3 regions of the Pseudoxanthomonas sp. JC1303 genome follow, and region 3 is predicted to be linked to each of the others. Evidence: predicted binding sites of a transcription regulator. Region 3 holds the regulator's gene; each other region holds the start of a gene.
What was found. Region 3 encodes FliA, which starts transcription of late flagellar genes. Its sites were predicted from a motif close to TAAAGTTTNNCNNNCNNNGGCCGATAA; they were not measured.
Positions count from the first base shown of each region.

Region 1 (9,574 bases), 1.1 Mb from region 3:
GCGCCACGTAACCAAGCGCATCGGCGAGGAAGAACCCCGCCGCCAGACGCCGGCTCAATCGCAAGTCCGCCCGCCCCCGTGCGAGCAGCAGCCAGACCGACCACAGGTCCCAGACCAGCATGTGCACCGAAAACAAGGTCATGCGCACGTAAAGATTGGGGAACCAGGTGAAGATCGTGATTCCCGCCGTCAGGGCGCCCACCAAGGCCAGCGGCCAGCCCCACGACATCCGCACCCCCACGAAGCGCGCCACGCCAACGAGCAGCATCGCGCTGGACAGGCTGAGCAGGGCATTGCCGACGTGGATGGAGAGCGGATCCGGGATGTGCCCGCGCAAGCCCACCAGCAGGGTGCCCGCGCAGATGCACCACAGCCCGCCGGTCCACAGACGCAGGACCGGTTCACCGCGCAGGATCAGCAGGATCAGGCTGAACCCGATCGCGATGCCGACGCTGGTCAAAAATGCGGCAAATCCTAGGGTGGTGAGATCAAGCGACATCGTCGTTGTGCGGTCGGCGCGTGCGGTGCGGAGAGAATGCTAGCCCAGCGGTCCCGGACAGGCCCGCGGAGAAGCCTCGACCGAGAACGTCAGTGCAGCACGCTGGACACGATCTGGTCGACTTCGTGATCACGCTTGGCGGCGGCCAGCGGATCCATGCGCGTCTGCGCGGTCTTGGCCAGGATGGATTTGATGGCCTCGCTGGCCTCGCCCAGCGGGACTTCCCCGGCCAGGCGCTGGAAGGTATCGCGACTGTTGTAGCCGCTGTTGTCCTTCAGGTAGCGGTCGTACATGGCCACCAGGTCCTCGCAGGCCCGGGCCAGCGCGCGCGGACTGCCTGCGGCCAGCGCGCGTCCCAACTGGTCGAAGCTATGCAGGCAGTCAGCCAACCACAGCAGGTCGTAGCGCGCCCTGGCCTGCTCGCTGCCCTGGTGGCCGCGGGTATAGGCGCTGTAGTTGCGGACCGCCACGGCCACGCGCGCGACGTGTTCCAGCAGCGTCCCGACCTCGGCCGACAGGTCCAGGTGATCGAGCATGAGCATCGGCAGGGTCCGCTCCTCGCTCGGCGCCGACGCTTCCTGCGACTCGGCGGCGGCCTGCAGCTCGGCATAGTCGCGCTGCAGACGATCCAGCTCGCGCCGCAAGGTTTCGGCCTGGCTCTTGAGCTGCAGCAAAGCGGCGCGATAACGCTCGATCCTGGCCTCGCTGCCCGCGTGCGCCTGCAGCGCTTCCTCGGCCGTGCGCCCGCGCAGCACCGCCAGCGCGGTGGCCACCACGGCCCAGAGCGACACGAGCGCAACGATCAGATAGGGCAGCAGGGCGCTCATGCGATTCCTTGGAAAGACACATCCAAGGTCGGCTGGCGCGGCGGTGACTTGAGACGTCATGTGTCGATCTGTGACGCCCTTGACACGCGCAACCCGCGCGCCCAGGCAAGCGCCATAAAGTGACGCATCGCGTCGCCCGGCGCAGGCGCCGCGGCGCCCTGTCCTCCCGGGTCGCTTATCCTGGCAGGCGCGGCGGAGTGCCGCGCGCCAAATCACGTGTTTCCAGGCCAAAAAGGAGCCTGTTTTGGACAAGCCACTGCGCTGGGGCATTCTCGCCACCGGCGGGATCGCCCAGACCTTCACCCGCGACCTGCAGATCGCCGGCCTGCACGTGCAGGCGGTCGGTTCGCGGACACAGGACTCGGCCCAGGCCTTCGCCGCGCGCTTGGGCGTTCCCACCGCGCACGGCAGCTACGCCGCGCTGGTCGCCGATCGGCAGGTGGACCTGGTCTATATCGCCACCCCACACCCACAGCATGCCGACGCCGCGCTGCTGGCGATCGAGGCAGGCAAACACGTGTTGCTGGAAAAGCCCTTCACCCTCAACGCCGGCCAAGCCGCGCAGGTCGTCGCGCGCGCCCGCGCACGCGGGGTGATCGTGATGGAAGCCATGTGGACCCGCTTCCTGCCGCACATGGTGCGCCTGCGCGAGGTGATCGCCGCCGGCACCATCGGCGCGCTGCGCTCAGTGGTCGCCGAGCATCGCCAGCAGATGCCGACCGATCCGGCGCACCGGGCCAACGCGCCGGCCCTGGGTGGCGGGGCGTTGCTGGACCTGGGCGTCTATCCAGTGTCCTTCGCCGTGGATCTGCTGGGCGAGCCAGTGGAGATCACCGCCCGCGCGCGCATGAGCGCCACCGGCGTGGACGCGGAGATCGCCACGATCATGCGTCACGCCCATGGCGCGCTGTCCACGAGCGTCTCGGCCCTGGACGCGGCCGGCGCGAACAGCGCCACCGTGCATGGCACGCGGGGGCGCATCGTGATCGATCCACTCTGGTTCACGCCGACCAGCTTCAGCGTGTACGACGCAAGCGGCGGGTGCGTCGAGCGCTTCGAACAGGCCGTGCCCGGCCACGGCATGCAATACCAGGCCATCGAGCTGGAAGCCCTGGTTCGCGCCGGCCGCGAGTCGCAGCGGATGCCGCCGACGCAGAGCGTACAGATCATGCGGGTGCTCGACCAGATGCGCGCACAGATCGGGCTGGTCTATCCGGGCGAGTGAGCCGCGCCCCGCCACGATCCGTTCGAAGCGTTGGATGGAGCAAGGCTCACGGGCCGTCTGCGGGCCATCGCAGGATATGAATTCAACGCGGCGCCTGCGGCCCGGTCCTGATCCGCATCCGGGCACACGGGGCGGCCCTGCCGATGCAGATCGCCCGCGCCGAGACCCTCCGGCGCGGCGATCGCAGACGAATGTGCGCTACCCCAATGCCTGCGGATTGAGCTGCCACACCGCGTAGTTGAGCGCGGCAGCGAAGCTCACCCAAGCCAGGTAGGGCAGCAGCAGCGCGCCGGCCACCCGACTGGTCCGCCAGAACAGCATGATCGTGACCACGATCAGCATCCACAGCAGCACGATGTCCAGCAGCGCCAGCGCGCCCTGATGCCAGCCGAAGAACAACCAGCTCCACAGCGCGTTGAGCGCCAGTTGCAGCAGGAACACCCACAGCGCACGACGCTGCGCGGCGAAACCGCCGTGCCGCCACACCCGCCAGGCCGCCACACCCATGCAGGCATACAGCACGGTCCACACCGGGCCAAAGACTGACGCAGGCGGCGCCCAAGCGGGCTGCGCCAACTGGCCGTAGAACGCGGCGGCCTGCACCGAGGCCGCCGCGCCGATGGCCGCCGCGATGAAGACCACCACGATCCAGCCGAACAGGCCCGCCGCCTGCACCTTGCCCGTCATCGTGCGCATCACTGTCCGTCCTGCTGTCAAAAGCCGGGGCAGACCCTAGCGCAGGCAGGGCGAACGCCGCGTCAGTCGATGGCGGTGTAGTCCATCGCGGCCAGATCGGTGATCAGGTCCGGCCCAGTCGGCGTCCAGTCCAGGCGTTGTCGGGTGATGGCACTGGAGGCCACCATGGCCGTGCGGGCGAACATCGCCATCCAGCCGAAGTAGTCGGCCACCTCCTGATCGCCGCGCAGCGACACCAGCGGCAGGCCCAGGCCGGCGGACACGGTGCCGGCGATCTGGTAGAGCGGCACGCCCTCCTCGGCCACCGCATGGTGGCGCAGGCCGGGCTGGGCCCGATCCAGCGCCAGGGCGTACAGGCGCGCCACATCGCTCACATGCGCGGCCGACCAGCGGCTGCCGCCCTCGCCCACGTAGGCGACCTGCTCCTTGGCCCGGGCGATCGCGATGTAGGGCGTGATCAGCCCCTGCTTGCGGGTGTCGTGCACCTGCGGCAGGCGCACCACCGAGACGTTGACCCCCTGCTGCAGCAGCGCCTCGCCGGCCAGCTCCGAGGCCGCGCGCGGATGGTGGGAATCGGCATCGAAGACATCCTCCCGGGCGACATCGGTGGGTTGCAGCGCCCCCATGCCCACCCCGGAGGTGATCAGCAGGGGCCGATTCGATCCCTTGAGCGCCTCGCCCATCGCCAGGATCACGCGACGGTCCTTCTCGCAGTTGGCGACGAAGTTGGCGAAGTCATGGTCGAAGGCGGTATGGATCACCGCATCGGCCTGCTCCACCCCGGCGACCAGGGTGTCCGGGGCTTCCAGGGTGCCCAGGAGCGGCTCGGCACCGGCGGCACGCAGGGCCTGGGCGCCGGACTCGGAGCGGGTCAGGCCCAGCACCTGGTGGCCTGCGGCGAGGAGTTCGGGGATGACGTGGGAGCCGATGAAACCGGTCGCACCGGTGAGGAAAACACGCATGGCAGCAGCACCTGTCTGAAGTCAGCGTGCTTTATCCGCCCACCCGGCCTGGGCGAACAGCCGTGGCGTTACAGGGGTATGCGTACTAACAGGCTGCGCGTGGCCGTGCGCTCAGTACAGCAGTTCGGTCCGCAGCCCCTGGGCCTGCAGCGCGTCGTCGGCTTCCAGGTACCAGCGCTCCGGGCCGGCGGCCACCGCTTCCACATACAGGCCCTCGCCGTCCTGCCGCGGGGGGCGATGGATCTTGACGATGGACACCCGGTGCCGGGGATCGCCCAGCGCCAGCAATGCACGTTGCACTGTGCTGGCCAGCTCCGCCGAACTCATCTGCGCGTCGAGCGGGCGGAAGGCGAGGCGGTAGCTGAAGCTGGGACGCGGTGCGGACATGACGGGCAAGAACATGAGCGGGAGGGTCGATCAGGGTACAGGCGTCCTCAGCGGGACTGGCCAGGCCATCGGCCAAATTCCCGTCAAGCCGGTGCCCGGCCCAGCACCCGGCGCACGAATGCCGCCACTTCCTGGGCCAGCTCCTCGTCCTCCGGCGCGCCATTGAAGCCGCCATGCGGCATCGCCTCGAACACATGCAGCTGTGCGTCGACATCCGCCCGGCGCAGCGCGCGGTGCAGGCGCGCGGTGTTGGACAGGAACAGATCGCGCGTCCCACTCTGCAGGAAGGTCGGCGGGAACCCGTCGAAGCGGCCGAACAACGGCGACAGCCGCGGGTCGGCCAGGTCCGCCCCACCCGCATAGAGCAGGTTCTGCGTCATCAGCGAGCCGGGCAGCACCACATCCACCGTGCGGTTGACCTGGAAGCTGTCACCCGACTCGGTCAGGTCCACCTCGGGCGAAAGCAGCACCAGGCCGGCCGGCAGCGGCAGGCCCTCGTCGCGAGCGCGCTGGAGCATCGCCACGCCCAAGTTGCCGCCCGCCGAGCGTCCGCTGATGACCACGCGCGCGGCGTCGTGTCGCGCCAGGACCGCGCGGTAGACCGCCAGGCAGTCATCCAGCGCGGCTGGATAGGGATGCGCCGGCGGCACCCGGTAATCCACGCCGTAGCAGGCCAGCCCGTGCAGGTCGGCCTGGACACAGGCGCCGATCCTGCATGCCTGGCCGCCACCGAACACCAACGCCCCGCCGTGCAACTCGATCAGTGCCGCATCCGGGTCCTGCGGCTCGATGGGCGTGGCCAGGTGCACGGTCGCCGTGCCCATCTGCAGGGTCCGCGCCTGGGCACGCACGCGCCCGGCGGCCGCGGCCAGCGCATGGGCATAGTGCTGCTCCACCGCCGCCTGCATGCGGATCCATCCCTCGGAGTCGTCCGCTGCCGGCACGGCGATCCTGGCGTTGTGCGGCACCCCGTCGGCCGCGACCTTGTCACGCAGGTACTCGCGTGCATGCGCGCTGATCGAGGTCGGCACGGGGATCGTGCGCGCTTCGATACGGACGCCGTGACCGTCATCCATGGAGACACCCTTTAGGGAAAGCAGTCGACCGACAAGGATAACCACCGCACCCGATCTAAAGTTTTAGCTCCACGCGCCGCTATTCTTGACGCATCATCTTGGCGCCGCACGATTCGGCGCCCCAGCTCGTCCCCCGAGAGAACGCTCCGCGCCCCGACATGCGTACCGACCTCCAACGCGAACTGCAGCACTGCCGAGGGCTGCCCAGTCCTCCAGGCGTGGCACTGCAGTTGCTGCGGCTGGCGCAGGACCCGGACGCGATGATGGCAACGGCTTCGAACCTGATCGGCAAGGACCCTGCGCTGAGCGCGCGCATGCTGCGCGTGGCCAACTCACCGCTCTACGCCGCCCGCCAGCGTGTGGAAAATCTCACTCAGGCCTTGTCGCTGCTGGGACTCAATGCCACCCTGACCTTGGCCCTGGGCTTCACCCTGTCGCGGCAGATGTCCCAGCCGGAGAGCAACTGCCCGCGCGAGCGCGTCTGGAAGCGCTGCGTGGTCGCCGCGCTGGCCGCCCGCCTGCTCGGCGAGCGTGTCGGCTTGCGCCAGCTGGAAGAACTGATGCTGGCCGGCCTGCTGCAGGACATCGGGGTGCTGGCGCTGTGCCAGCTGTTCCCCGGCGAATACCAGGCCCTGCTCGAACAGGCGCTGGACAATACCAACCTGCTGCTGAGCGAACGCGAGACCTACGGCGCGGACCACGCCGAGATCGGCGCCCTGCTGGCCCGACACTGGAACCTGCCCGAGCTGCTGACCGACGCCATCGGACAAAGCGAAGCGCTGGCGCAGGTACAGCTACCGCCCTTCCAGGCCTGCGTGCGGGTGTCCGGCCTGATCGCCGACATCTGGATGGGCCAGGACACCGAACAGGCGCACCTGGAAGCCCAGGCCTCCTGCATGACCCATCTGTCGCTGGGCCCGGACACGTTCAACGGCGTCGTGGAGGATGTGCGCACGATGCTGGCCGATGTCTGCGAGGTCTTCGAGGTGCATATCTCCAGCCCCTCGCAGTTGCGGGCCATCCTGGACGATGCCCGGGAGCTGGCCCAGCTGCGCGCGATGCGCGACCTGCAGGAGGCTGCGCGCGCGCGGGAAGCCGCAGAGGAATTCGAAGGCCGCGCCCGTCGCCTCACCGAGGAGGCCCGCCGCGATCCGCTCACCGGCATTTTCAACCGCGCCCAGCTCGAACACGTGCTCGGCAAGGAATTCGAGGCCGCCCAGCGCCACGGTTGGCCGCTGTCGGTCGCCTTCATCGACCTGGACGACTTCAAGCAGGTCAATGACCGCTGGGGCCACCTGGTCGGCGACGAGGTGCTGCGCAATTTCGCCCAGGCCCTGCAGGTCTACCTGCGCGGCAGCGACATCGTGGCTCGCTACGGCGGCGAGGAATTCATGATCGTGCTGCCCGGCATCGACGCGGCCACCTCGGCCAACGTGGTGCGGCGCATCCTGGCCGAGGTCGGCCGCCTGCCGATGACCATCATCGACCAGCAGCCGCTGCACGTGACCTTCTCGGCAGGCGTCGCCACCCAGGACGGCGCCCATGCCTTCCCCAGCATCGAAGCCCTGCTGACCAGCGCCGACAAGGCGCTCTATACCGCCAAGCGCGACGGCCGCAACCGCGTGGTCAGCGACTGAGGGCATCCCGCTGGCGCCCGTGGCGCGCCAACGGCGCAACGCCTGCGGCCTCGCGTCGCGTCGCGTCCTACTGGGCCGGCGCCAGCCTGATCTCGTATAGCGCGGGCCACTGCTTGCCGGTGACGAAGATGCGGTCGCGCGCGGCGTCGTAGGCGATGCCGTTGGCCACGTCGTTGATCGGGTCCTCCAGCGTGTCGCGCGGCGGCACCAGCGGCGCCAGCTCGACCCAGCCCAGCACCTTGCCCGTGGCCGGATCGATGCGGGCGATGCGCGTGGTCAGCCACACGTTCGCCCAGAGCTCGCCCTTGATCCACTCCAACTCGTTGAGGTTGTGCAGGGGCTCGCCATCGGCGGTGACCTCGATGGTGCCGGTCTGCTGCAGGGTCTGCGGGTCCAGCCGCCGGATCTGCGCGGTGCCATCGCTCATGTACAGACTGTGCCCATCGCTGGTCAGCGCCCAGCCCTCACCGCGATAGGCGAAGCGCGTCTGCGGCTGGAAGGTCTTGAGGTCGTAGACGAAGCCCTGCCCGCTGCGCCAGGTGAGCTGGATCAGCCGGTCTCCGGCGGCCACGATGCCCTCGCCGTAATACGGCGGGGCCAGTTCGGCGCGCTGCAGGACCTGCCCGCTGTCCAGCGCGACCTTGCGGATGCCCGACGCCCCGATCTGCCCGGTACTCTCGTAGAGCGCACCCTCCAGATAGAACAATCCCTCGGTGTAGGCAGAGGTGTCGTGTGGATAGGTCTTGACCACGGTGACGCCTTGCACGGGCAGCGCTGCCTGCGCCGCACCGGCGGACAACACGACGCAGGCCAGCAAGGCCAAGCGGGACCATAAGCGGACATGGAAGTTCATGCCGCGATCATCCCATGATCGCCGCGCGCCGGCGCACCCACGTGCGTGTGCCACGGCGCAGAACTCCGCCCCGCTTCAGGCCGCCATCATCATCCACACGATCCACAGCCCCACGCAGGTGAACACCAGCACCGGCCCGAGCAGGATGAGCAGCCACAGTGGGATGCGCCGCACGGCCATCGCCAGTGCCGCAGCGGCCACGCTGCCGACCAGCACTGCGCACCAGAAGCTGGCATTGCCGTAGGCCAGGACTTCGTTGGGGAACAGCAGGCTGAAGAGGATGAACAATGCCGCCGGCACCACCAGCAGGCCAGACAGGAAGGCCACCAGCGGACGGACGATGGACTGACGTGCCGCCTCGCGGCGAGCGGGCGCAGCAGGCGGCGTGTAGGGATCGCGCATCAAGGTGTCCTGTCGGTCGGCCCGGGTGCCGCGTGGACGCGTTCGCGTCGATCTTACGGATTCGGCGAGACCTTCGCGCACACCGACAGTAGCGAGGGCCAGGCGCGCTCGCCTGGCTTTGGGATGCGCCACCCTGGGGTCAGTGGGCGCTTAAGCGCGGGGGGCACACGGCGACACCGCGCCCGCCACACCACGCGCGCCTAGGCGCCCTCTTCCGACAGCAGGCCCAGGCTGAAGCCGGAGACCGCATTGATCTTGCCGCGCCACAGCACGCCGCGGTTGCCCGGCAGCGGCTGCCCGCCCGGCGAAAAGCAGCGCGAGTCGATCAAGTGGATGAACTGCGGCGGCGGCGGATCCTTCCCTTCCTCGGAAGTGTAGATCTCCGCATAGCTGGCAAAGGAGCGACGGATTTCCTCCTTGCCCTCCGCGTCGCCCGGGAAGGCGGCCGCGAACTCCTCGGCGAAGGTCTCGAAATAGCGCTTGCCGCCCACCAGCAGGCCCGACACGATCGCGCCTTCGACAAACAGCGTGATCCCGAACTGCACGTCGGTACTGTTGACCGTGGTGACCAGACTCTGCAGGTACCAGTCGACGCTCTGTCCCTCGACGGTCACCACCATCTCGTCACTGCTCAACGCCTTGCCCTGGTCATCGCTCATCGCACGCTCCTGCAGTTGTGGGTCGGGGGGATGATAGGCGTTCCCAGTGACAGCGGGGCGTGCCGGTCAACCCGGCCCTGCTCCCATGCCTGTGGAAGCAGGCACACCGTCCCGGTGATCGAGTGCGTCACGGCGATGGATTTCGCCGTGACATCGCCGCGCCTGCGGCCCTGCGTCACTCTCCATGCAAACGGCGCGCCGCCTCCACGTACTTGGCGGTTTTGGGGTTACTGGTGTTCCAGCGCGGGGCGACCGGATGGTCGGCGATGGTCCAGACGGCCAGGGCCACCGCGCGATCCACCGCGGCCATGTTGGCGTAGTCGATCTTGTCCCAGGTGTCGGCCGCGCCGT
Region 1 covers NZ_CP185958.1:770,255-779,828, forward strand. The annotation lists gene ACORQU_RS03505 (hypothetical protein) at 1-499, opposite strand, end outside; gene ACORQU_RS03510 (PspA/IM30 family protein) at 589-1,326, opposite strand; gene ACORQU_RS03515 (Gfo/Idh/MocA family protein) at 1,571-2,551, shown strand; gene ACORQU_RS03520 (TspO/MBR family protein) at 2,750-3,238, opposite strand; gene ACORQU_RS03525 (SDR family oxidoreductase) at 3,310-4,209, opposite strand; gene ACORQU_RS03530 (hypothetical protein) at 4,321-4,596, opposite strand; gene ACORQU_RS03535 (alpha/beta hydrolase) at 4,680-5,672, opposite strand; gene ACORQU_RS03540 (HDOD domain-containing protein) at 5,831-7,309, shown strand; gene ACORQU_RS03545 (glutaminyl-peptide cyclotransferase) at 7,377-8,162, opposite strand; gene ACORQU_RS03550 (hypothetical protein) at 8,238-8,564, opposite strand; gene gvpU (gas vesicle accessory protein GvpU) at 8,765-9,223, opposite strand; gene ACORQU_RS03560 (M28 family peptidase) at 9,399-9,574, opposite strand, start outside.
Region 1: a site for FliA is predicted at 5,729-5,755, ahead of ACORQU_RS03540 (HDOD domain-containing protein). Genes of this name have one in related genera too.

Region 2 (9,574 bases), 1.2 Mb from region 3:
TCGGCCAGGGCGGCGTTCTGTTCGGTGCCCTGGCCGATCCCGCGCAGCAGCCGGTCGACGCCGCCCACCGCCTCGCCCTGGCGCTGCGAGGCGGCGTTGATCTGCTCGACCACGCCGACCACGCGCTCCACGCGCGAGAGGATGTCGTCCATGGTCGCGCCGGTGGAACCCACCAGCTTGGCGCCCTGCTCGACCTGCTGCAGCGAGCCATCGACCAGCTTGCGGATCTCCTGCGCCGAGGCCGACGAGCGCTGTGCCAGGTTGCGCACCTCGCTGGCCACCACCGCAAACCCGCGCCCGTGGCTGCCCGCGCGCGCGGCTTCCACCGCGGCGTTGAGGGCCAGCAGGTTGGTCTGGAAGGCCAGGCCGTCGACCGTGGCGACGATCTCGGCGATGCGCCGCGACGAGCCCCGGATGTGATCCATCCCGGCCACCGCGGCGTGGGCGATCTCCCGCCCCTGGCGCGCCGCCTCGCTGGCCTCGACCGCCATCGCCACGGTGTCGCGCACGCGGGCGATGTTCTGTTCGACCTCGCCTGATACCTGGTCCATCAACTGCATCGCCGCCCCCAGATCGCTGGCCTGGCGCTCGGTGCGGGCCGACAGGTCCGAGGTGCCAGAGGCCATTTCCTCTGCTGAAGCGCGCACCTCGCCGGCCGAGCCCTGGATGCCGGTGACGATGCCACCGACCTGCTCGATCGCCGCATCCAGGCCCTGGCGCAGGCTGGCATACAGCCCCTGGTGATCGCCACGCATCCGCTCGCGCAGGTCGCCGCGCGCGAAGGCCTCCATGACCCGGGTGACCTCCAGCAGGCGCGTCTCGACGCTGTCGAGCAACAAGTTGATCTTTTCGGCCAGGACTCGCACGAAGCCCGCCTTGCCCTCCAGTCCGATGCGCTCCTCCAGATGGCCGCGCGCGGCATCGGCCACCAGCGCGGCCACCTCGTGCTCGATCACGCGCTCCAGGCGGCGATCCTGCCATTCCATTGCCAGGCCCAGCAGCTGGCCGTCGTCCAGTACCGGGCTGACCTGCAGGCGGAAATGACTCATGCCCAGCTCGGTCTCGCCCGCCTGAGGTTCGGCGCGCTCGCACGCGGCGGTCAGCATCGCCGTTACCTGCGTGCCCAACTCGCCCGCCCGGGTGCCCAGCAGGGTCTCCCCTCTCAGCCCGGCACGGGCGAAGTCATCGGTCAGTGCGTCGTTGACGTAGACCACCACACCCTGTGCATCGGTGACCATGACGCTGGCCTGGACCGCGTCGAGCGCCTGACGCACGCGCGCGTTCTCCCGCGCGGTGGCGCGTTCGCCTTCGATCCGCTGCCGCAGGCTGGCCTGCATGTGCTGCAACGCGGCCCCCAGGGTCCCCAGTTCATCGTTGGGGTTGTGGATGGCCAAACGGCTGTCGAGGCGATCGTCGGCGATGTCCCTGGCGAAGGCGACGGCCTGCTCCAGCGGACGCACGATGGCGCGCAGCAGCAGGACCAGCATCACCACCAAAACAACCGCGACGGCGACTAGGGTGATGGAGAACATCGCGTTCATCCACGCACGCTCCTCGGCCTGCGTCTTGCGCCCCTGCCGCAGCAGCGTGTCCTGCTGCCTGTTGAGCGCGGCCAGAGCGGGCACCACCTTGGCCGCGGCCGCGTCCAGCGACTGGACTTCGCTGTCGACCCCGTAACGGGCAGCGGCATAGGCGATGAAGCGATCCTGATACTGCTGCATGAGCGTGCGGATCTGTTCGCGGGCGGTCTCTGGGATCCTGGATTTCTGCAGCAGCAGCTCGAAGGGCATGGCCTCGGCCCCCAGCTGGTCGGCGTACTTCTGGTCGCGACGCAGGATGAAGTCCTTCTCGTGCCGGCGCATGGTCAGCATGGAGACTTGCAGGGCCGGCGCGTCGTACTGGCCCAGCACGTTCTCCACGCCATGCACCGCCTCACGCAGTTCGCCCTGCAGTCCGGAATCGGCATCGTGCCCCAGTTCGGCGATGCGCTCGTCCAGCGACTCGGCCGAGGCGAGGTAGTCCTTGACCGTGGCCTGGAACGTCGCCGCCGGCCCGGTGCCAGACGGTTTGCCCAGCGCTGCCTGGGCCAGGTCGCGGCGCAGCGTGGCGCGCGCGGCGTTGAAGCGCTTGCCACTGTCCACCGAGAAAGACAGGGCATACTCGGCCTGCAGCCGGCGCGCCTCGTTGAAGGCCTGGGCCAGCCGCTGGACGGTGGCGTTCCGCTCCTGGAAGCGCTGCAGTTCGGTATCGGCCGCCGTGGTTCCGGCACTGACCCGCCAGTAGGCAAAGCCGACCACGGCAAGTCCAAGGACAACGGCGATCAGGCTCACGCGGAGCTTGGTCGCAATGGTGAGCATGGGGAGTTTCATCGAGGGGCACCAGGCGCAATGACGCCCCTGTATCGGCCCGGCCAGCGCGGACTTGAGCGCTTTTTTTCAAGCGCAGCCAGGCAAGGCCTGGCGCGGATGCGCAAGCACATCACCCAACGATGACGGCGCCATGACAGGCACGGGGTCCGGCGTGCCGCGGCGCATGCGGCGATTGACGCGCGACGGGCCGACGCCTGTCGCGCGGGAGGCGTCAGTCGGCCGCTGCCTGGGACGCTTCGACCAACGGCGCGTGGACCCGGGCGAAGTCGGCGGCCGGCATCTTGGGCACCTCGCGGTCGTAGGTCATCAGGCCGTTGATCTCGCCTTCCACGTCGGTGGTCTGGGTATAGACCGCCGCGCTCAGGCCCACCTCGCGCGCCTGGCGGATGATCTCGGCGAACTTGCGCTGGTAGCGCTGCCGGTAATCGTCCTGATCCTTGGCGGTTTGATATCCCCAGTTGCGATTGGACGGGAACCAGAGATGGCCCTCGATGGGCAGGCCGATGCCGCCGTATTCGCCAATCACGATGGCCCGGTGCGTGTGTCGCTCCGGCACGTGCGGCACGTCCTCGTAGGTGTGGATGTCGAACAGATCCGAACCTGCATCGCCGGTGTCCAGCCAACCGCTGGTCTTGTTCACCACGCGGCTCGGGTCCAGCGCCTTGACCGCCTGGGCCAGGCGCGTGGAGGCGTATTGGCCCCAACCTTCGTTATTGACCACCCAGGTGACGATGGACGGATGGTTGCGCAGGTCGCTGATCATGCGCAGCAGCTCGTACTCGAATTCATCGGAGACGCGCGCGGGGAACAGCACTTCGTCGTTGGAGGCCTGCCGCACGAACTGATCCAGGCTGTCCTCCTCCTCGCCCGAGGGCATGTCCTGCCAGATCAAGATGCCCAGCCTGTCGGCCATGGCGTAGTACTGCGCCGGCTCGACCTTGATGTGCTTGCGCAACATGTTGAAGCCGGCACGCTTGAGGAACTTCAGTTCGAAGGCGATCGCCTCTTCCGACGGCGGGGTGAGCAGGCCGTCGGGCCACCAGCCCTGATCCAGCGTGCCGTTCTGGAACAGCGGCTGGTTGTTGAGCAGCATCACCGGCTGGCCCGGGATGGGGCCCGGCCCGATGGAGCTCTTGCGCATGGCGAAGTAGCTGCGTAACTGGTCGCGCGGCGTGCCGACCACCTTGGCCTTGGCATAGGCCTGCGCCTCGACCTCGGTGAGCAGGGAATCGTCGCGTCGGCCATTGGGGCGGTGCTGTGAGGCGTCGGTCTGGTCGAAGGGTGGCTGCACCGACACCAGTTCCACGTCCAGGTCATAGAGGAAGGGTCGGTCCGGCGACCACAGCTTGGCCTCGGGGATCGCCAGGCGCGTGCGGCGGTTGGCGCGCACCACGCGCGTGGCCACCACGCGCTTGCCGTCGCGCGCGGTGATCCGCACCGCGTCGGCATCGCTGGCGCTGCGGTTGAGCGCGACGTTGACGTCCAGCATGCCGGCATCGATGTCCGGGGTCATATTGACGTCTTCGATGTGCAGCTTGGGCACCGGCTCCAGCCACACCGTCTGCCAGATGCCGCTGACCGGCGTGTACCAGATGCTCTTGGGGTCGAGCTGCTGCTTGCCGCGCGGCTGGGCGCCGTCGGAGGTGGGATCGGTGACCTGCACCACCAGCTCGTTGTCACCGGGCTTGAGGTAGTCGGTGATGTCAAAGGTGAACGTATCCGAGCCACCGCGATGCGAGCCGACGACACCACCGTTGACCAGCACGTGCGCCTCGTAGTCGACCGCACCGAAATGCAGCAGCACCTGCTGCCCGGACCAGTCGGCGGGAATGGTGAACTGGCGCCGGTACCAGATGCGGTCTTCGGGTGTGACCTTGCGCGCCACGCCTGACAGCTTGGATTCCACTGCGAACGGCACCAGGATCTTCCCGTCCATCGCAGTGGGCTGAACTTCGGTCTTGGGCCGTATCGCGTAGTCCCATTGGCCATTGAGGTTCTGCCATTGCGCACGTTGCATCTGCGGGCGCGGATAACTGCGCCAGGCATTCTCCGGCGTGACCTGCTTGCCCCAACGTGTGATCAGGTCGCTGGTGTAGACATGGTCGTCGCCGATGGCGGCGGGCTGCTGCGCCAGCGCGATGCCGGGAGCGAGGAAGCACAGCGCGGCGAGGGCCAGCGGGACGCGGACGGCCTTGATCGTCATGTGTACGGATCCTTCAGTGGCGTGCAGGCGCCAGACGCCGACACGGATGAGCCGGGCGGCACCACCGGACGCGATGCCGCAGCTAATGTCCGACAATATGACGAACGCGGCCGATCATTCCACGCGCCTGCAAGCCATGGCAAGCCGCAGTGCAAGTTAAAAATTTTAGGTGTGACCCGGGACGGGTTGGCATGCTCCGAAGCGATCGCGCTGGCACTGCAGGATCATCAGAGGCGTGTTGCGTTTTCACGCGGGACCGGCCGTGCGCGCAGGCGGGAAGACGCGGAGATCGCGATCATGCAGATGCAGGCGAGGCGCTGCATCGACGCGGGCTTCGAGCGCCAGGATCAACCCTGCGGCAACGGCCTCAGGCACAGCCAGATGGCGATCCAGTGCGCCAGTGCGCCCCCGAGCACGTGCGCATGCCACAGCGCGCGGTTGTAGACCATCGCCTTGCGCACGTAAAACCCCACGCCGATGGTGTAGATCAGGCCGCCGGCTGCGATCAGCCACAGCACCGGCGCAGGCAATCCCGCGATCATCGGCTTGATCGCCACGATGCCCACCCAGCCCAGCAACAGGTAGATCGCCACCCAGAAGCCCTTGCCCAGCCCGGGCAGGCACAGCTTGGCGAACACCCCGAACAGCGCCACGCCCCACACCACCGCGATCATCGTCCACACCCACGCGCCGGACAGCGCCAGCACCAGGAACGGCGTGTACGAGCCGGCGATCATCACGAAGATCCCCGCATGATCCAGCTTGCGCAGCACCGGCTGGCGCGCGGGCGCGGCGAAGTTGTACGCGGCCGAACAGGCGAACATCACCAGCAGCCCCAGCGCATACACGCAGGTGGCCAGCAGCAATGCCTCGTTGGCGAGTGCGCGCCACACCATCAGCGCCCCGCCGGCGATGGCCAGCGCCAGCCCGGCGACGTGGACGATCAGGTCGGCGCGACGTGCGGCGGCGGTCTTGTAATGCGGCGCGGAAATGGGGGAACCGGGCACGGAACTCATCGGGACAGCAGTGGGGCCGAACAGGATACGCGGTGGCAGCGTGTGCCATCGCCCAGCGCCGCAAGATGCCGGTCCAGATCTCGCGGTAGCGCGGACCTTGGTCCGCTGCGCTCCGCCGCCGCCCTCCTGGGAAAGCCCCGCCGAGCAAGCTCGGCGCTACACCGGGATTGTCTGTAGAGCGGACCTCGGTCCGCTGCGCTCCGCCGCTGCTTTCCTGGGAAAGCCCCCGCCGAGCAAGCTCGGCTCTACACCGGGCCTGTCTGTAGCGCGGACCTTGGTCCGCTGCTCTCTGCCGCTGCTTTCCCGGGAAGCCCCCGCCGAGCAAGCTCGGCGCTACACCAGGCCTGTCTGTAGAGCGGACCTCGGTCCGCTGCTCTCTGCCGCCGCTTTCCTGGGAAAGCCCCGCCGAGCAAGCTCGGCGCTACACCGGGCCTGTCTGTAGAGCGGACCTTGGTCCGCTGCTCTCCGCCGCTGCTTTCCTGGGAAAGCCACCGCTGAGCAAGCTCGGCGCTACAACCATCACGCACGCGGGGTCAGGCGGCCATGCCGTGGTGTCGCAGCAGCGCGTCGATGCAGGGCGCGCGACCGCGGAAGGCGGTGAAGTTCTCCAGCGCCGTGCGGCTGCCGCCACGCGAGAGGATTTCGGCACGGAACCGAGCGCCGGTGTCGGCCAGTTGGTCCGGCGCCTCTTCGAAGGCGGCATAGGCATCGGCGCTGAGCACCTCGGCCCACTTGTAGCTGTAATAACCCGCGCCGTAGCCCCCGGCGAAGATATGGCTGAAGGCATGCGGGAAACGCCCCCACTTGGGCGCGCGGTTGACCGCGACCTCATCGCGGATCCGCTCCAGCAGGTCCATCACGCTGTCGGTGGACGGATCGAAAGCGCTGTGCAGCTCCATGTCGAACAGCGCGAACTCCAGCTGGCGCACGGTCTGCATGCCACTCTGGAAGTTCTTGGCCGCGATCATCTTGTCGAACAGCGCGCGCGGCAACGCTTCGCCGGTCTCCACGTGTCGGGTCATGCCCTCCACGCGCGACCACTCCCAGCAGAAGTTCTCCATGAACTGGCTGGGCAGCTCCACCGCGTCCCATTCCACGCCGTTGATGCCGGCCACCGACAGCTCGCCGACTTCGGTCAGCAGCTGGTGCAGGCCGTGGCCCATCTCGTGGAACAGGGTAATCACATCGTTGTGGCTGAAGGTCGCCTGCGCGCCCCCCACGCCCTTGCCGAAGTTGCACACCAGATACACCAGCGGGGTCTGGTCACCGTCCGCGCGCTGGCGCCGGTTACGGCAGTCGTCCATCCACGCGCCGCCGCGCTTGCCCTCGCGCGCGTACAGGTCCAGGTAGAACTGGCCCACCAGGGTGCCGTCGGCGTTCTGCAGGCGGAAGAAGCGCACATCCGGGTGCCACACCGGCGCGGTATCGGCCACCACGTCCACGCCGTAGAGCGACTTGATCACGCCGAACAGGCCGGCCAGCACCGCGTCCTCGGTGAAGTACTGCTTCACCTCCTGCGCCGAGAAGCTGTAACGCGCCTGCTTGAGCTTCTCGCTGACATAAGCCACGTCCCACGGCTCCAGGGTTTCCAGGCCCAGCTCGGCACGGGCATAGGTTTCCAGCGCGGCGCGGTCCTGCCGCGCGTACGGCAGCGCGCGGGTGCCCAAATCGCGCAGGAAGGTCAGCACCTCGGCCGGGCTGCCCGCCATCTTGGTGGCCAGGGAATACTCGGCATAGGAGGCAAAGCCCAGCAGCTGGGCCAGCTCGGTGCGCAGGGCGAGGATGCGGTAGATCAGCGGCGAGTTGTCCAGCTTCTCCTCGCCGGCCTCCGAGGCGCGTACCGCGTAGGCGCGGTACAGGGTCTCGCGCAGCGCGCGGTCGTCGGCGTAGCTCTGCACCGGCAGGAAGCACGGCATCTGCAGGGTGAACTTCCAGCCCGGCTCGCCATCGGCCTTGGCCGCCGCGCGGCAGGCCGCGATCACGTCCTCCGGCAGGCCGGACAGGTGCTGCTTGTCCTTGATCCAGAACTCGTACTCGTCGGTGGCGTCGAGCACGTTTTCGGAGAACTTGGCCGACAGGCTGGCCAGTTCCTCGCGCAGCTCGCCAAAACGCGCCTTCTGCGCCTCGGGCAACTCGGCACCGCCGAGGCGGAAATCGCGCAACGCGTTGTCCAGGGTCTTGGCGCGCGCCGCATCCAGCGTGGCCGGGTCCAGGCTTTCGGCCAGGGCGCGGTACTGCGAGAACAGCGCCAGGTTCTGCCCCAACGCACTGCCGAAGCGCGTCACCTTGGGCAGGTTGTCGTTGTAGGCCTTGCGCAGCTCGGGTGAGTTGACTACGCCCTGCAGGTGATTGACCTGGCCCCAGGCGCGCCAGAGCTTTTCGGTCGCATCGTCCAGCGGCACCACGAAACTGTCCCAGGTCACCGGGCTGACGGTCTCGGCGTGCTTCACCGCCGCCTGCGCATCGGCCAGCAGCGTATCGATGGCCGGTGCGACGTGCTCGGGCTTGATCGCATCGAACTTGGGCAGGCCGGAAAAATCGAGCAGCGGATTCATGGTGGAGGACTCCAAAAGCGTGGGGCAGAGGACCAATCTGGGGACACGACGGCCCGCGGGCAAGCGCGCGCGCCATGATACGGCGCCGCCCCAAATCCCGGGATCGCGCACGGCGGGGCGTGCCCCCAAGGATTAAGATGGCGGCCTGATCTTTCGCACCGGCCTGCGCCCGTCCATGACCCTGACGCCCGACAAGTCCACCAGCTCCCGCCGGCGCGTGCCGATGTACGAGGAAGTGGCCGACACCCTGCGCCAGAAGATCTACGACTACGTGCTGCCGCCGGGCGACTGGATCGACGAGCCGGCCCTGGCGCAGGAACTGGGCATCAGCCGCACGCCGCTGCGCGAGAGCCTCAAGCTGCTGGCCGCCGAAGGTCTGGTGCAGATCGAACCCGGGCGCGGCGCACGCGTGACGCGGCTGACCCTGGAAGACCTCAACGAGCTGTTCCCGGTGATGGCGATGCTGGAAGGCCGCTGCGCCTTCGAAGCCGTGCGTAAGATCGACGCGGATGGCCTGGCCCGCCTGGAATCGCTGCATGCGGCGATGGAAGCGGCCGCCGAGCGCGGCGACATGGCCGAGTTCTACCGCAACAACTACCTCATCCACGAGGCCGTGCAGGACCACGCCGACAACCCCTGGCTGATCCGGGTCACCCACGACCTGCACCGCATCCTCAAGATGCACCGCGGCCGCCAGCTGCTCACGCCCGGGCGCATGGCCATGTCGCTGAGCGAACACCGCGAACTGATGGCGTGTTTCCGCAACGGCGATGCCGCCGAAGCCGAGCGCACCATGAACCGCCACCTGCTCAGCCAGGGCGACGCGCTGGCCAAGTACGTCGCCGCCGGCGGCAAGCTCAACGTGCCCGCGCCCCTGCCGCGCAGCGGCGCGCGCTGACGCACCAACGCCGACGGCCCGCCACCACTGGCGGGCCGTCGGGCCGTCTCCCAAAACGCCGCAGCGAAGGCTAGCCGCCCATCACCGCGCGCGTGGCCAGGAACAGGATCGACGGACACATCAGGCAGCCCAGGCCGGTGTAGAAGGTCGCGGTCATCGCCCCGTACGGCATCAGCCGCGGATCGGTCGCCGCCAGGCCACCGGCCACGCCGCTGGTGGTGCCCATCAGCCCACCGAACACGATCGCGGTCTGCGGGTTGTTGAGCTGGATCCACTTGGCCACGAACGGCGTGCACACCATCACCAGGATCGACTTGATCAGGCCGGCGGCGATGCTCAGCGCCATCACGTCCGAACTGGCGCCGATCGCCGCGCCGGTCACCGGACCGACGATGTAGGTGGCCGCACCGGCGCCGATGGTGGTCATGCTCACCGCATCGGTATAGCCGAACGCGTAGGCGATCGCCGCGCCGATCACGAAACTCACCACCACGCCAAGCAGCAGCGAGATCACGCCGGGAATGCCCGCCCCC
Region 2 covers NZ_CP185958.1:924,306-933,879, forward strand. The annotation lists gene ACORQU_RS04155 (methyl-accepting chemotaxis protein) at 1-2,369, opposite strand, end outside; gene ACORQU_RS04160 (glycoside hydrolase family 2 protein) at 2,581-4,572, opposite strand; gene trhA (PAQR family membrane homeostasis protein TrhA) at 4,920-5,579, opposite strand; gene ACORQU_RS04170 (M3 family metallopeptidase) at 6,122-8,143, opposite strand; gene ACORQU_RS04175 (GntR family transcriptional regulator) at 8,319-9,041, shown strand; gene madM (malonate transporter subunit MadM) at 9,112-9,574, opposite strand, start outside.
Region 2: a site for FliA is predicted at 2,399-2,425, ahead of ACORQU_RS04155 (methyl-accepting chemotaxis protein). Genes of this name have one in related genera too.

Region 3 (9,574 bases):
TCCTACAGCGAAGTACCAGAAGACAAACGTTTGAAATTGGTGGGGACGATCAGCTGATTGACGATCTCCCCGTGCAACTGAAAACCGGCGCCGCCACCCGGCCCGGCACGTGGAGACGACAAGACGATGACATCGGCGACGCCCTCAGCCCCCAGATCGACGCACCCTGATCACGCACCGCGCTCCACCCCGCTCCACTTCCCTTCCACCCATTCCGGTTTCCGCTCATGAAGATCAAGCGCTTCGTAGCTCCCGACATGCGCAACGCCTTGCGCATGGTCCGCGAAGAACATGGCCCTGACGCGGTGATCCTCTCCAATCGCCGCACCGAGGAAGGCATCGAGATCGTGGCCGCCAGCAACTACGACGAGGCCCTGGTCCAGCGTGCCCTGGACGCGGTGCGGCCGGAGCCGGCCAGCGCCCCGATGCCCGCCCCGACTGCGCCGGTGCCGCCGCAGGTGAGCTACTCGGCAGCCAACCCGGCCCCGCGCGTGCCCGCCGAGGCGGCCCCCAACTCGGCCATGGCCATGATGGCGGCCATCACCGAGCGTCGCCTGGGCGGCCAGCCCCGCGAGCAGGCCGCGCCGGCCCCCGCACCGACGGCCACCGTGGCTTCCCGCCCGGCCCGCCCCGCCGCGCCGGCCCCGGCCCCGGCTCCGCGTGTTGCCCAAGCCGAAGTCGAGGCGCCGGCCGTCCCGGTGCGCGCGCCCGCCGCGCCGCGCCCGTTCGCCGAATACATGCAGCCGGTCCAGCCCCAGGAGCTGGCCGCCGCCGCGCCGGCCCCGGCCGTGGCCGCCTTCCCGCGCGATCCGGTCACCGCCCCGCCGGTGGCACCCGCCGTCCCGGCCCCCGCGCCGATCCAGGCAGCGCCCGCGGTCCAGGCCGAGCCGGCGATCATGGCCGCTGCGCCGGTCGCCACTGCCGCCCCGGCACCGGTGGCCGCCGCTCCTGTAGCCGCCCTTCCGGCCGCGCCGGTGTTCCCCAAGCCGCAGGATGACGCCCAACTCAGCCAACTCCGCGACGAGCTGGCCCTGATGCGCCAGATGATCGAGCGTGAGATGAACCGCCTCACCGACGAGCGCCTGCGCGGGTCGCCCGTGCGCGCCCAGGCCCTGGAGCTGATGGACGATTACGGCTTCGATGCCGGCCTGATCCGGGATGTGGTCATGCAGATCCCGGCCGACCTGGAGCTGCACCGCGGCCGCGGCATGATGCTGGGCCTGTTGTCCCAGCGCCTGCCCATCGCCCACGGCGACCCGCTGGAAGAAGGCGGCGTGATCGCCCTGGTCGGCCCGACCGGCGCCGGCAAGACCACCACCATCGCCAAGCTGGCCTCGCGCTTCCTGCAGACCCATGCCGCCCGCGACATCGCCCTGGTCACCACCGACACCATCCGCGTCGGCGGCCGCGAACAACTGCACAGCTACGGCCGCCAGCTGGGCATCGCGGTGCACGAGGCCGACAGCGACGCCTCCCTGCAGCAGCTGCTGGTGCGCCTGGCCGACTACAAGCTGGTGCTGATCGACACCGCCGGCCTGGGCCAGCGCGACCGCGCCCTGGCCGCCCAGCTGAACTGGCTGCGCGCCTCGCGCACGGTCCGCTCGCTGCTGGTGCTGCCGGCCAATGCCCACTTTTCGGACCTGGACGAGGTGGTGCGCCGCTTCGCCGGGGCCGCCCCGCAGGGCGTGATCCTGACCAAGCTCGACGAGACCGGACGCTTTGGCAGCGCCCTGTCGGTGGTCGTGGATCACCGCCTCCCCATCACCTGGGTGACCGATGGACAGCACGTGCCGGACGACCTGCACCGCGCCAATGCCCCCAGCCTGGTTTTGCGCCTTGAAGATTTGCGGCGCGATGCCGATAAGCCCTGTATCCCGGAGCAGACCCATGCAGTCGCGTGACTACGCCAAGCTGACCAACGCCTTCCCCCTGTCGGCGACCCGACCCGAGCCGCTGGGCCCGGTGCGGACCATCGCCGTGACCGGTGGCAAGGGTGGTGTCGGCAAGACCAACCTGTCGGTCAACCTGTCCATGGCCCTTGCGGACATGGGCAAGCGGACCCTGTTGCTCGACGCCGACCTGGGTCTGGCCAACGTCGACGTGTTGCTGGGCCTGACGCCCCGCTACACGCTGGCCGACTTGGTCGCCGGCCGCTGCACCCTGGAAGAGTCGATCATCGACATGCCCAATGGGCTGATGGTGGTTCCGGCCGCCTCCGGCCGCCGGCACATGGCCGAGCTGGCCCCGGGCCAGCACGTCGGGCTGATCAACGTCTTCTCCGAGCTGGAGCGCGACCTGGATGTCATGGTGATCGACACCGCCGCGGGCATCACCGACAGCGTGCTGACCTTCTGTCAGGCCGCCCAGGATGCGGTGGTGGTGGTCTGTGACGAGCCGGCCTCGATCACCGACGCCTACGCCCTGATCAAGGTCCTCTCGCGCGAGCGCGGCGTGGACCGGGTGCAGATCGTGGCCAACATGGTCCGCGACCCCAACGAAGGCCGCCTGCTGTACGACAAGCTCGGCCGGGTCTGCGAGAAGTTCCTGGGCGACGTGTCACTCAACTATCTGGGCTGCGTGCCCCAGGACGACTGGCTGCGCCTGTCGGTGCAGCGCCAGCAGCCGGTGGTCAAGGCTTATCCGGCCAGCCCGTCGGCCCAGGCCATTGCCGAAATCGCCCGCCGCACCGCCCGCTGGCAGGCCCCGACCGCCCCGCGCGGCAACGTGGAGTTCTTCGTCGAGCGGATGATCCGCCCGGGGGTGGCCGCATGAGCGCCCTGGCCCAGTACCGCGCCGTCCAGCGCAACAACGACAACGACTACATCACCCAGCACGCCGACCTGGTGCGCCGCATCGCCCACCACCTGGCCGCGCGCCTGCCGGCCAGCGTGGAAATCGACGACCTGATCCAGGCCGGGATGATCGGCCTGCTGGAGGCCTCGCGCAGCTACGACGCCGACCAGGGCGCCTCGTTCGAGACCTACGCCTCGATCCGCATCCGCGGTTCGATGATCGACGAGATCCGCCGCGGCGACTGGGTGCCGCGCTCGGTGCATCGCCGCGCCCGCGACGCGGCCGCCGCGATCCGCAAGATCGAGCAGGCCACCGGCCGCGCCGCCGCCCCCAACGAGGTGGCCGCGGCGATGGACATGCCGCTGCCGGACTACATGCGCCTGATGGAAGACGCCTCACGCGGGCACGTGCTCAGCCTGGAGTCGCGCATCGAGGACCAGGGTGAGCTGGATACCGTCGCCAAGGGCGGCCCCAATCCGCAGCAGATGCTCGAACGGCAGGAATTCGGCCGCGAGCTGGGCAAGGCCATCGCGCAGCTGCCCGAACGCGAACAGCTGGTGCTCTCGCTCTATTACGAGCAGGAGTTGAACCTGAAGGAAATCGGTGCCGTACTGGGGGTGAGCGAATCGCGCGTCTGCCAGATCCACGGCCAGGCCACCGTGCGCCTGCGCGGTCGCCTCAAGGCATTCGAAATGGCCGATTCCGGCCTCGAAGACGAAGATTAAAGAACCTAGGAGTCAGCGGTGAACAAGAACATGCGGATTTTGATCGTGGACGATTTCTCGACGATGCGACGTATCGTCAAGAATCTGCTCGGCGATCTGGGCTTCACCAACACCGCCGAAGCCGAAGACGGCAACAGCGCCCTGGCGGCGCTGCGGGCATCGCCGTTCGATTTCGTGGTCACCGACTGGAACATGCCCGGCATGACCGGCATCGACCTGCTGCGCAACATCCGCGCCGATGACAAGTTCAAGCACCTGCCGGTGCTGATGGTCACCGCCGAGGCCAAGCGCGAGCAGATCATCGAGGCGGCCCAGGCCGGAGTCAGCGGCTACATCATCAAGCCGTTCACCGCCCAGACCCTGGAAGAAAAGCTGGGCAAGATCTTCGAACGCCTGGGAGCGGCCGCCTGATGAACGCCACGACCGAGCGCGGCGCGCTCATCGAGAGCCTGCAGCGGGCCCTGGACGCGCTGGAAAGCGGCGACGAGGGCGCCTGGCGGGTGGAGATCGACACCCTGGCCGCCTGGCGCACCAAGCCGATGATGCAGGGGCTGAGCCGGCTGGCACGCGACCTGGGCCAGGCCCTGGGCGACCTGCCCACCGTGCCGAGCGAAGCCGGCGAGCTGGACGATGCCTGCTCGCGCCTGGACCACGTGGTGGCCATGACCGAACAGGCCAGCCACCGCACCCTGGACCTGGCCGAGGAATGCCGCACCCTGGCCGACCAGCTGCGCGCCGGCGGCCTGAACGCCGACCAGGGCGAAATCCTGGACCGCATCCGCCACAACCTCACCGAGATGGCCCTGGCCCAGAGCTTCCAGGACCTGACCGGACAGATCATCCGCCGCGTGGCCGGCATCGTGCGCCGTGTGCATGAAGGCTTCGGCGCGCTGGGCCTGCCTCCCAAGGAGGGATCGCCGGTGGCCAATGGCCTGGCGGGCCCTGCCCTGGCCGGCCTGGACAAGCACGGCGTGTCCCAGCACGACGCCGATGACCTGCTCTCCAACCTCGGGTTGTAAGCCATGAGCGCCGTTCCCGACGACATCGCTGCCGACTTCATCATCGAGGCCCAGGAAATCCTGGAGCGCTTGGGCGAGCAGCTCGTCGCGCTGGAACAGGCGCCCGGTGATTCGGAGCAGCTCAACGCCGTGTTCCGCGGCTTCCACACGCTCAAGGGCGGCGCCGGGTTCCTGGCGATCCACCCGATGGTCGAGCTGTGCCACGCCGCCGAGGAAACCCTGGGCATGGCGCGCGCCGGCCAGACCACGCTGCAGGCGCGCCACTTCGACGCCGCCCAGCAGTCGCTGGACTACCTGAAGGACATGCTGGACGCCTTTTCCGGCGGACAGCCGCTCACGCCGGCCCCGCCGGCGCTGATCGCGCAGTTCGCGGCCGGCGACGTCCCGGCCACCACGCCCAGCAAACCCACGCCCGTGGCGGCGCCGGCGCCTGCCGCGCCCAAGGCCCAGGCCGCGGCGGCCAAACCGGCCGAAGCCGAGCACACCGTCCGCGTGGACACCAAGCGCCTGGATGCCATCGTCAACTTGATCGGCGAACTGGTCCTGGCGCGCAATCGCCTCAAGACCCTGCGCATCCGGCTCAAGGACGAAGAACTGGATCGCGCCGTCAGCGGCCTGGACGTGGCCACCGCGCGTCTGCAGACCGCGGTGATGCGCACCCGCATGCAGCCGGTCGGCAAGGTGTTCTCGCGCTTCCCCAAGGTGGCGCGCGATGTCGCCCGCACCCTGGAGAAGGAAGTCGAACTGGAACTGGTCGGCGCCGACACCGAGCTGGATCGCAACCTGGTCGAGGCCCTGGCCGATCCACTGGTCCATCTGGTGCGCAACTCCATCGACCATGGCGTCGAGGCGCCCGCCCTGCGCGAGGCCTCGGGCAAGCCGCGCAGCGGCCACGTGCGCCTGTCGGCCCAGCAGGAAGGCGACTACGTCAGCATCGAGGTGCAGGACGACGGCGCCGGCATCGACCCTGAGCGCCTGCGCGCCAAGGCCCGCGAAAAGGGCCTGATCGACCCGGAAGCCGCCGCGCGCCTGAGCACCGAGGAATGCCTGCACCTGATCTTCCTGCCGGGCTTCTCGACCAAGACCGAGATCACCGACATTTCCGGACGCGGCGTTGGCATGGACGTGGTCCAGTCCCGCATCCGCGAGCTCAGCGGCCAGATCACCATCCAGTCCGAACTGGGCCGCGGCAGCCGCTTCCTGATCCGCGTGCCGCTGACCCTGGCGATCCTGCCCACCCTGCTGGTCCAGGCTGGCGCGGACGTCTATGCCCTGCCGCTGGCCCGCGTGGTCGAGGTGCTGCACGCGCCGCAGTCCTCGCTGGGCTGGTTCGACGGCCGCGCGGTGCTTGACCGCCGCTCGCACACCCTGCCGCTGGTGGACCTGCGCCAGTGGCTGGGCCTGGATGCCCCAAGCTGCCCGCTGCTGACCGTGGTGGTACTGCAGGCTGGCGAATCCCGCGTCGGCCTGGTCGTCGACCAGGTCCGCGGCCGCGAGGAAGTGGTCATCAAGCCGCTGCCGCGTTCCCTGCGAGGCCTGCCCGGCTACGCCGGTGCCACCCTCATCGGCGACGGCCGCCTGGCCCTGATCCTGGACGTGGACGGCCTGCGGGGCTGATCCAAGGCGTGCATGACCCTGCCAGCGGCGCATGCCGCAGGCGGGCGCGCGTCATTTTTCCGGCATCGCCACGTCCACACCGGCCGCGCGCCGTATCAAGTCAGCGCGCATGGTGCCGATACCGTCTGCATGGATAAGCTCAGTCTCACCGGCCTGCTGCTGGCGATCGCGTCGCTGGTGGGGGGAAGCATTCTCAAGGGTGCGGGAATCGCCGCGCTCTGGTCGCCGGCGGCCTTTGTCATCGTGATCGTCGGGACCGTGGCGGCCATCCTGGTGCATACCCCGCCGGCGGTGTTCCGGCGGGCCTTCAAGATCGCCCGCTGGGTGATCCAGCCGCCGGCCAACAACCGCGACGCACTGCTCGGCCAGATCGTGGAGTGGAGCAACACCGCGCGCCGCAGCGGCCTGCTGGGCCTGGAAGACCAGGTCGGCGGCCAGGCCGATCCGTTCGTGCGCAAGGGCCTGCAGATGCTGGTGGACGGGGTCGAGCCCGAGGCCATCCGGCACATGCTGGAGATCGACCTGGAGGGACAGGAGCATTGCGATCTGGCCGCCGCCAAGGTCTTCGAGGGCATGGGCATCTATGCGCCCACGCTGGGCATCATCGGCGCGGTGCTGGGCCTGATCGCGGTCATGAAGAACCTGGCCGACCCCAGCATGCTCGGCCACGGCATCGCCGCCGCCTTCACCGCGACGATCTACGGCATCGCCTCGGCCAACCTGCTGTTCCTGCCGATGGCCAACAAGCTCAAGAGCGTGATCCAGCACAGCAGCGGCGAGCGGGAAATGCTCATCGAGGGGCTGATCGCCATCGCCCAGGGCGAGAACCCGCGCAACATCGAGGCCAAATTGGCCGGGTTCTTGCATTAGGTCCTGCATATGGCCCGCAAGCGCTCCCATGAAGAACACGCCAACCACGAGGCATGGGCCATCCCCTATGCCGACCTGATGACGTTGCTGCTGGCCTTCTTCGTGGTCATGTATGCCCTGTCCACGGTCAACGAGGCCAAGTACCGGGTCATGGCCGATGCCATGCGCACCGCGTTCGGCGGCCAGCCGCACACCATGGCCCCGGTGCAGGTGGGCGACCAGGCGCTACAGGGATCCGGCGGCGAGCGCCCCACGCCGATCAAGTCCAGCCCGCCACTCTCCGTGCCTGATCCCAATCGCCTGTCCAGCAGCCGTACCACGCCGGTGTCCCTGCGCGACAGCAGCCAGATGGATCGCGCCCAGCGCCAGCTCGATGCGGTGGCCAGCCAGCTCAGCCACGCCCTGTCGCCACTGATCAATAAGAAGCTCATCACCGTGCGCCGCTCGGAGCTGTGGATCGAAGTGGAGATCAACAGCGACATCCTGTTCGGCGCCGGCTCGGCCACGCTGGGCCACGACGCGCGCCAGACCCTTGACGCATTGGCCGCGGTCCTCAGCGACGCGCCCAACGGCGTGCGCGTGGAGGGCTATACCGACAACACCCCCATCGCCACGGCTCAGTTCCCCTCCAACTGGGAATTGTCGGCCGCCCGCGCGGCCACGGTGGTGCACCTATTCGCCGACCAGGGCGTGGACCCGGCGCGCCTGTCGATGATCGGCTATGGCCAGTTCCGCCCGCGCGCGGACAACGCCACCCCCGCCGGCCGCAACGCCAACCGCCGCGTGTTGCTGGTGATCCTGGCCGATGGCGGTGCCTCGGTGCAGGATCCGGCGCCCCAGCCGGTCCTGGCGACCGGCGCGCCGGCCACCCCTACCCCCGTCGACGCCGCACCCGCATCCCGGGCGCCGGCCGTCGTCCCTGCTGCAATTGAAGGAGTGAACTGATGCGCATCTGGGCCATTGCCAACCAGAAGGGCGGCGTCGGCAAGACCACGACCACCCTCGCGCTCGGGCGCGGTTTGGCCCTTCAGGGCCAGCGCGTGCTGCTGATCGACCTGGATCCGCACGCCTCACTGACGCGGGCCTTCGACATTCCGCTCGACCCACCGCCGGCCGGCGTGGTGGAACTGTTCGGCACCCCGCCGGCGGACCTGGCCACGCTCGCGCATCACAGCGAGATCGAGCACCTGGACTACGTATGCGGGCAGACTGCCCTGGCCACGCTGGAGCGCCGCAGCGCCAACCAGCCTGGCCTGGGCCTGGCCCTGCAGCAGGCGCTGACCCGTCACGCCGGCCAGCACGACTACGTGCTGCTGGACTGCCCCCCCACCCTGGGGCTGCTGATGATCAATGCGCTGGCCGCCGCCGACCGGGTGATCATCCCCACCCAGGCCGAGCCCCTGGCCCTGCACGGCCTGACCAGCATGGTGCGCACCGTGGACATGGTGGAGCGCTCGCGCCGCCGGCCCCTGCCCCAGTCGATCCTGCCGACATTGTTCGACCGCCGCACCCGTGCCGGCCACGACACCCTGCGCCAGATGCAGGACACCTACGGCGAGCGGGTCTGGACCGAGGCCGTCCCGGTCGATACCCGTATCTGCAACGTCAGGTCCCTGACCGTGCCGGTGGTCTCCAACGCCCAGCCCAGCCGTGGCCAGGCCGCCTACGAACGCGCCCTTGCCTGGCTGCTGGCCAGCAGCGCGGTGGCCATGGAGGAAGCGGCATGAGCACGCCAGGCGTCATCGACGACTATCTGGAAGGCCTGCTGCACGACCTGGCCGCGCCGCAGACGCCGGCGCCTGTCGCGGCGGTCCCCTCACCCGCACCCGCACCGGTCGATCCGTTGCCCAAAGACGTGGCCGCCTCGGTCCTGGCCGAGGCCGAGGCCGAAGCCGATCCGGCCCTGGCCGCGATCATGGCCACGCCCGCCACAACGATGCCGACCGGCCCCTCGTCCGAGGACATCGCCGCCTCGGTCCTGGCCGAGGCCGAAACCGATCCGGCGCTGGCCGCGATCATGGCCGCGCCCGCCGCACGGGTGCCGACCGGTCCTTCGCCCGAAGACATCGCCGCCTCCATCCTGGCCGAGGCCGAATCCGATCCGGCCCTGGCCGCGATGATGGCCGCGCCCGCCGCGCGGGCGCCGACCGGTCCTTCGCCCGAAGACATCGCCGCCTCGATCCTGGCCGAAGCCGAATCCGATCCAGCCCTGGCCGCGATCATGGCCGCGCCCGCCGCGCGGGCACCGGCCGGCCCCTCGGCGGACGACATCGCCGCCTCGATCCTGGCCGAAGCCGAGTCCGATCCGGCGCTGGCCGCGATCATGGCTGCGCCCGCCGCATCGGCGCCGGCCGGCCCCTCGGCGGACGACATTGCCGCCTCGATCCTGGCCGAAGCCGAATCCGATCCGGCGCTGGCCGCGATCATGGCCGCACCGGCCGCCCGTGCGACGCCTCCCCAGCCCCAGGCGGCGCATGCCAACGTGCCGTCCAACCTGCAATCCTTCCTGCCGCCCTCCCAGCCGCTGGAAAGCGCCAACACCCAGCACCG
Region 3 covers NZ_CP185958.1:4,080,620-4,090,193, forward strand. The annotation lists gene flhA (flagellar biosynthesis protein FlhA) at 1-57, shown strand, start outside; gene flhF (flagellar biosynthesis GTPase FlhF) at 228-1,901, shown strand; gene ACORQU_RS18220 (MinD/ParA family ATP-binding protein) at 1,888-2,772, shown strand; gene ACORQU_RS18225 (RNA polymerase sigma factor FliA) at 2,769-3,518, shown strand; gene cheY (chemotaxis response regulator CheY) at 3,537-3,929, shown strand; gene ACORQU_RS18235 (protein phosphatase CheZ) at 3,929-4,537, shown strand; gene ACORQU_RS18240 (chemotaxis protein CheA) at 4,541-6,154, shown strand; gene ACORQU_RS18245 (flagellar motor protein) at 6,284-7,024, shown strand; gene motD (flagellar motor protein MotD) at 7,034-7,969, shown strand; gene ACORQU_RS18255 (ParA family protein) at 7,969-8,751, shown strand; gene ACORQU_RS18260 (chemotaxis protein CheW) at 8,748-9,574, shown strand, end outside.